2 regions of the Methylomonas sp. HYX-M1 genome follow, and region 2 is predicted to be linked to the other one. Evidence: riboswitches for the same ligand, from Rfam matches in the RefSeq annotation. Region 2 holds a riboswitch; the other holds the start of a gene.

Region 1 (3,906 bases), 140 kb from region 2:
ATGGCCGGTGAAACCGGTCGGTTTATACGCGGCGCTGGCATTGGCGAAGACGTTGGAGGTGCCGATTTTCAGGTCTTGCCAGCTATCGATTTTGCCGGTCAGGATGCTGGCGATTTGATCGCGGGTCAGGCTGGGCATACAGGCTTCTGTTTCCGAACCCACGCAGGCGTTGCCGACGCCGAACTGGGCTTCTTGCAGCGCGTTGCGGAATTTCAAGGTAGCGCCTATGCCGAATACTTGGCCGCCGGCGGATTCGACGTTCAGGAAGTTCACGTCGCTTGCGCTGATTGCCTCGAATCCGCTGGGGGTGTTAACACCGCGGAATTGTTCCGGGTCGACGTCGGAGATACCGAAATCCGGCACCTTGGATTGATACTGGCCGACGGTAGTTTCGGAATAAGTACAGGTAGAGGTACTCAACACGCCGGCAGCCGGCGCCGGAGACGGTACGCTACAAATGCTGGGGTCTACGTTCAAAAATTGGATGCTCGCACTGGCGCCTTTGGCTTCGGCGATGATGGGCGATACGCCGAACGCAGAACCGCCTTTGCTGCGTTTGTAAATCATCAAATTGGTTTTGCCGCCGGCCAGACCGACCAATTGCGGGTTCAGCGGGTTCAAACTACACAGGTAAGCGTCCTGGTCTTTACCCGAACCGTTGTCTTTGAATTTAAACACCGGTTTGGTGCTGTCGCACAAGCGCTCGGCAGCGGTTACCGTGGTGCTGGTAGACAAATGCTCGATGTACTCCAAGGCCGCGGAGGCGCCGGACAAATAAATTTCGTAGGTGTTGGCCGGAGTGACAACCACTTTGCCGTTGCCATCCAGAGTAACGTCGGCTTGCGCCGCACCGCCAAACAAGGCAGCTGCAACCGCAGCGCCCAATACTACGTTTTTCATGACTTTTCTCACTATGAAAGTTTTGAAGGTAGGAAAGCGGCCATTCCCCGCTGTTTGGGGAATGGCTTCAGGCAATTACGCGTTGGCTTTGCGGCGAGCGCCCAGCAGGCCCAGCAGGCCGGTACCGAACAACCAGACCGCGCCTGGGACCGGCACGGCGGCAGGTGCTTCGAAGGTCAGGCTGTTGCCGGCCAAAGTCCATCTTTGCACAAAGGTGCTGGTGAGGTTGTCGCCCGGATTGACTACGATGTCCATCACACCCAATTGAAAGGCCACAGATTCGCCATAAGCCACTTGCGGATCTTGGATCCAGCTACCCCAAATGGAGTCGGCATAGCCGTGCTGACCGGTCATCGGCGAATCGGTGTCCAACGACAATTTGGTATCGTTCAAGTTGCGGTCTTGTACTAAACCGGCATTCACATCGATCGCGTGCCCTTCGATGGCGGATGCAACACTAGAACCCCAGAAAATGCCGTAGTCTTCGCCGGCGGTCGGGTACAGCGGTCCGTCCATGGTGATGGCTGCGCCCAAACCTACCGAGTTACCGACCGCAACCACGTATTTGATTACACTGGTGTTGGCGCCGGTAATGAAATTTTGCCAATTCGGATCGTTGCTAAGATCGTAATTCAACGCGTAAGACGTATTGAACTGGTTAGCCACCAATTCGTCGTAAGTAATACCGGTATCCAACGTGAAGGTTTTACCGGTGGTCCAGTCGTAAGCTGACAAATACGCTTCGTTGTTACCGCCGTCGTAGTACATGACGCTAGCGTTCGCTGCGCCGGCACCTGCCAGCATCGCCATCGCTACCGCCAATTTTGTAAATTTGAACATTGCTATTTCCTCATGTTTGAAAAAGTCGTAGACACGAGGTGACAGTTCAGCCGTCTTGCCGGGCAAGACCTGTAACTTTCCGTCCCCGCCTCGCGGCGGGTTTGGCTTTTACACACTCCTTAAATCGCGGGCCGAATTATCTAACAGATAAACAACGCGGCCTTTCCCCGCTACCATAAAACGAACCGCATCCAACCTACTCCCTACCTCTTCCCTCGCCCTACCCCGGACGTGCCATCCCTATTCCCTTGCCGACTCTCCCTGCACTCGGCAAATGCCTTACATCCGGCGCTGCAACAGCGCTTGGTGTTTGCGCATATTTTTCCAGAGCAAATGAGAGCTTTCAGTTACAAGTGGATTAACGTTGTGTAAAACGTAATACATTGCCGACGCCGATGGTAAGAATGGAACCGAACAGCACGAGATCGAATCGAAATTAGTTTGCCATTTGCCCCAAAGTAGATCATCATACCGGGCATTCGCACCATTACTGTGCGCTTACGCCGCTTGGAGACCGTATGACTACTCGCACCGCTTATGTCGCAATCGCGCTTGCCACTGCCGCCGGCTGGCCGCTGTCCGCCGCCGCAGATGAATTGAACGGTGCTGATACCGCGTGGATTTTAACGGCCTCCGGCTTGGTGTTGTTTATGACGGTGCCGGGACTGGCCCTGTTTTACGGCGGCCTAGTTCGCACCAAAAACGTGCTTTCGGTGTTGATGCACTGTTTTGCCGTGACCGCATTGGTCTCGGTAATCTGGCTGTTCGCCGGTTACAGCTTGGCGCTCAGCGACGGCGGTAGCTGGAATTCGCTGATAGGCGGCTTATCGCGCCTGACCCTGTTGAACATGAACGCCGACACGCTAAAAGATAATCTGCCGGAAACCGTATTTTGCATGTATCACCTGACCTTCGCGATTTTCGCGCCGGCACTGATCGTCGGGGGCATCGCCGAAAGGATGAGGTTTTCCAGCCTGTTATGGTTCGTCGGCCTGTGGGAGCTGTTGATCTACGTGCCGGTCTGTCATTGGATTTGGGGCGGCGGCTGGCTGGCCAAATTGGGCGTGATGGACTTTGCCGGCGGCATCGTGGTGCACGTGGCCGGCGGTACCGGCGCGTTGATTGGCGCGATGATGCTGGGCGCTCGCCGCGGCTTTCCGCGTGTGCCGATGCCGCCGCACAACCTGACCATGACCGCTACCGGTGCCGGCATCCTTTGGGTAGGCTGGCACGGCTTCAGCGCCGGCAGCGCCTTGATGGCCAACGGCGCCGCCGGTGTAGCGATGCTGTCCACCCACATGAGCGCGGCGGCCGGCTCGCTGGCCTGGATGGCCAGCGAATGGCTGCGGTTCGGCAAACCCAGCGGCCTGGGCTTGATTACCGGCATGGTCGCCGGGCTGGGCATGATCGCTCCCTCCGCCGGCTTCATCTCACCTTTGGGCGGCTTGCTGGTCGGCGCCTTGGCCGGCGGTTTGTGTTTTCTGACGCTTCATATGATCAAACGCCGCTTCGCGATAGACGACACCCTGGACGTATTCGCGATTCACGGCGTCGGCGGCATCGTCGGTTCTTTATTGACCGCCGTGCTGACCCACGAGGCCTTAGGCGGCATCGGCATACTCAGCGAAAACGGCATCGCCGGCCAACTGACCGTGCAAGCGATTGCGGTCGCTAGCGTGCTGATCTGGAGCGCCGGCATCAGTTTTTTGATTTTGAAAGGGCTGGACATGACTCTGGGGCTGCGGGTATCCGCCAACGAGGAGACTGAAGGTTTGGACATTTCCCAGCACAACGAACAAGGCTACAACTTTTAGTCTCCGTTCCGACCCGCCGAAATCGCACTATCGACCGAATGGCGCCAGCCTGCTCGCTTCCGCGCGGGGATGGCCGACTGTCAACGCTTTTCGCCATAGCTAATGGAGTCTGCATGAAATTAATCACCGCCATTATTAAACCGTTTAAAACCGAGGAAGTCCGGGATGCCTTGTCGCAAATCGGCGTATTAGGCCTGACCTTGAGCGACGTGCGCGGATTCGGACGGCAAAAAGGCCACACCGAACTATACCGCGGCGCCGAGTACCGCGTGGATTTCGTCCCCAAAACCAAGCTTGAACTGGCCGTACCCGACGATATGGTGGAACGCGCGGTCGAAGCCATCCTCAAATC
Region 2 (3,906 bases):
CGATCAAAGGCTGCTGCGCGTGCAATCGAGCGGTGTCCGAAATACCCGACATCCTTATCACTATCACACACACCAGGAGCGGCAGGTTCAAGCAGATAACGCCTTGATTTTAACTCCGCAAAACATTCCAACAGAACGTTGCGATGAATTTGGCCGGGGTAAGCCGGTCTGCCGGGTTAGGTTGCAGTGTCGGAATAATAACTGCGCCCTGTTAGGCATCTTCGACAAAACTAGGGAATTGAGCATTAGCGCCTTGGACCGCCGAGCCGAACAGGTCTGAATGCCGCCGATTCAGGCAACCAATCGCTTGGAAACCCGGACGCGTTAGGAACTACAGATGCCGGCGCTCAGGCAAGACTGCAACTCGGATTGGCCAAGCCATCGCCCTATCCGGCATCCAGGGTAAGGCTTTTGAAAAGTACTTCCTTGCAAACCCTCAAAACTTGCCTTTGTCTTGTTGATACTCCGGATGGTAAGGCCCGGCGGGAAGACCCTTTGGCGGTTGGAACGCCATGAAATTGGCTTGCCTGGCCAATGGCAAATAATCGGTGATCAGGGCATTGATTGCCGCTGAAATCGCCATCGCGATAGGATCGCTGCCACCGGAACTCTGTGCATAAGTTTGCTGGTTATGCCAAAGCACGGTGCCGGTCCTGGTGTCTTTTAGGACATATTCCATTTCCACTACGACCGACGATGCCAGTACCAAATACTTGGTACTCCAATCCCTGATCGTCACCAACAGCACCGCGTCGGCGCCGAACAGGTCGTAGAAGCGTTCGGCCGGTAATAAGTGAATATGTCCCGCTTCTACCAGCCCGAAATCGCGCAGAATCATGTCGGTCAAATACACCGGAAACACGTAATAGCCGCGTTCGGCCAGCGGTTGAGTGATAGTGGTGATGAAAACTGAATTGGCGGTTACTTCCGGCGACTCGTTGACCACCGGCACCACCACGATCGAACGGGGCGGATGTGCATAAAACGCGTCCAAATTAAGATGCTGCGGCGCGACGCACGCTTGCAACAGGCAGACGATTAACAGACTAAACCCAATTCTCATGGCGCGGCCCGCTGTTGCGTGGGAAGTACGGCGGTTTCGCTGTTCGGCTCCGGCGTTTTTCCCTGCTGCTGAATTTTCTCGATCAATTTGTTCATCAACGCCGTGGATTCCGGATACAGCGTGCGTTCTTTCTGAAAGTAGGCGATGGCGCTGGCTTTATCGCCGCGGGTGTACAATAAAAAACCGTAGTCGGCATACACACCCGGCGGCACGCGGCGCTGATGCTGCTCGGCTGCAGTAATCGTATCGCGCAAATAGGCATCGGTATGCTGACTGTTATTGTCGACATAGCGTTCGTAGAGACTGCTTTCGTAGTCCCCCCAATAAAACAAGCCTTGCGGCGCGCAGCCGGAAAGCGCCAACAGCATGGCGATTCCAATAGCGGACTCGCCAACATACCTTGTCCCGAGACGGTTAAGCATCATCCGCTTCCCTACTTTGAAAGGTTTACGGCTGGGCTTTGCCGCGTGCTTCCAAGGTACTGACCACGTTGTTGATCATATTCACAATGGCCGCATCGATGGCCTTGCCTTCCAGCGTCGAATCAAAGCCTGCCGTGCCGCCAAATCCCAGCGTCGCGGTCGAGGAGATCGACGCTTCGCCGCTGCCTTCCTGGCTATAGAACACTTGGCCGGTTTTAGGATCGACCAAGCGCAACACCACCCGCGCCCGCGCCCGTTGGGTTTTTTCCTTACCGATCAGCCAGACACCACCGGTGGTATCGCGGCCCAACTCCACCACCGAGCCCATGATCAAGGCATCGACGCCGAGCAGATTTTGTTTGAATTCCGGTTCGCTCTTGCCCATCAATTCGGCTTCGGATTTGAGTTTACTGATGTCCTGCCGCTCCACGACATTGAAATGCTGAGTTGCCATCAGATGGCGCGACAACAAATCGGCCGCCTGCTTGCCAATCCGATCGCCGGATTGATCGGTAAACAAGCCGCTGCCATAGACCGATTCGTTGGTAAAGCGGGACACCGCCACCGTCAGGCGGCTGGCTTGCGGCAACGGTGCAAAGGCCACTTGCGGGCCGCGGTCTTCGACGGCTTCATGGATGTCTCGACTTACACAACCGGTAAAGCTGATCAATGAGGCTGTCAATACCAGTGCGAAGGCATATTTCATACGGTTACCTTTGGAGTCAGTGGCTAGCACAAAAGCCAGCCGGGTAAATAACATGCATCTAAAACGGTTTAATAGCTAGCGTGTGAATCGCCATACTTTCAATTCGGCAGTAAAAAGCCGGACTACCAAAAATGACGTTAACGACGTCGAATTCGGCATTCCGGCTTTCCGAATTTAGGGACCCGCGACTTTCCGTCTCTACCTCACGATAGGTTTAGCTGCTCGTGTTTTGTGATTTCTACCACAAAGTTATTGGGTATTCTACTGAGTGTTTTTATCTACATCTAATGACAGTGGTTTTCTGAAACTAGCCAATTTCGACATGCGGATAGCCGCTATTTGGCAAATGATCCGGTCACTTATGGCCGAAAAATAGCATCGCTAGCCATGCCAAACGAATAACCGTATCGAATCACCCCACATCGCCCAAATAATCGTTCTTGCCGATTTCTAACCCGTTATGTCGCAGAATGGCATAGGTGATTGTGACGTGGAAATAAATATTTGGCAGCACGAAGTCTGTCAGGTAGGTTAAGCCGGTAAAGGTCGATGTCCGGTCATGCCTGGGTAGCAATATGGTATTGGCTTCAGCACCATCAATTTGCTCAGCCGTAAACGAATGGATATGTGCCAGCGTTTTATCAACGCGCTCGATCAACTCAAGAAGAGAGTTTTCAACATCGTCAAATTTGGGCGGTTCTTGTCCGGCTAATCGGGAAACGGCACCCTTGGCGACATCGCTGGCAATCTGCACTTGGCGCTTCAATGGGTACATATCGGGATATAGACGTGCGTTGATCAACACCGATGGATCAATCTTCTTAACCTCCGCATAATCGGACGCTTTTTCCAAAATCTGTCGTAATTGCGTCAGACTGCGAATGATCGGGGAAACTGTAATAACGTACATCGACAAAGACATCTGAAGGCTCCTGAGCGGGTGAATCATTCAAGCGCGTAGTGTAAGCCGCTTTATCAAAACGCGCGACAACATGCGAAATCGCATTTGGCTGCCTTGAGGTTAAACTACAGCGCATGACTTTTATTGAGATTTGCTATGGCCGAACAAAAGCCCGTCGGTAAAAAACACGCCAGCAGCACAAGCCAACCGTGCTTATACACCTTGCATATCGAGCTACGGCCCAGTGAAATACGTCCGCCGGTATGGCGAAGGCTGGAAGTCGATGGCCGTGTCAGCTTGGCGAAACTCCACCACTTTATTCAGGCTGCCTTTGGCTGGAGTGACTATCACTTACACCAATTTAAAATTCGGGACCAAATCTACGCGCTACCCGATCCCGAAGATGACCTGGGACTGTTGGACGAGCGCAAAGCCTATCTGAATCGCTTGCTGGCCACCAACGACACCATGCTCTATCGCTATGATCTGGGCGATAACTGGGAACATCTGGTCACCGTGGAAGACATTCGAAAAAATTTAGATAACGATCCCAAAGGTGGCGCCTGGGTGTTGGATGGGGCACGCGCCTGCCCACCGGAAGATGTCGGCGGCCCTGAGGGTTATGCCGATTTTCTGGAAGTATTGCAGGAAGGACCGGATTCTGAAGAAGCCGCATATTTACGTGCATGGGCTGATGGCGAATTTGACCCGGAGCGATTTGATCGGCGATTGGCTAACGCGGCAATCATGCGGATTTTGTTTAACCGGTGGGGCGGCAAATAACAACTTCTGATGTTTGCCGAGCAGTTATCTC

What was found. A riboswitch is a leader RNA that binds a small molecule or an ion and turns the genes downstream of it on or off. The one in region 2 is predicted to bind cyclic di-GMP.
Region 1: another riboswitch for cyclic di-GMP. It lies ahead of AB0A83_RS07305 (PEP-CTERM sorting domain-containing protein); the one in region 2 lies ahead of AB0A83_RS07905 (CsgG/HfaB family protein).

Annotation. Positions count from the first base shown of each region.
Region 1 covers NZ_CP160405.1:1,570,335-1,574,240, reverse strand. The annotation lists gene AB0A83_RS07310 (hypothetical protein) at 1-900, opposite strand, end outside; gene AB0A83_RS07305 (PEP-CTERM sorting domain-containing protein) at 976-1,740, opposite strand; cyclic di-GMP riboswitch class I at 1,778-1,856, opposite strand; gene AB0A83_RS07300 (ammonium transporter) at 2,259-3,554, shown strand; gene AB0A83_RS07295 (P-II family nitrogen regulator) at 3,668-3,906, shown strand, end outside.
Region 2 covers NZ_CP160405.1:1,709,847-1,713,752, reverse strand. The annotation lists gene AB0A83_RS07915 (GNA1162 family protein) at 437-1,063, opposite strand; gene AB0A83_RS07910 (DUF4810 domain-containing protein) at 1,060-1,431, opposite strand; gene AB0A83_RS07905 (CsgG/HfaB family protein) at 1,511-2,191, opposite strand; cyclic di-GMP riboswitch class I at 2,343-2,420, opposite strand; gene AB0A83_RS07900 (DUF1993 family protein) at 2,604-3,113, opposite strand; gene AB0A83_RS07895 (plasmid pRiA4b ORF-3 family protein) at 3,249-3,875, shown strand.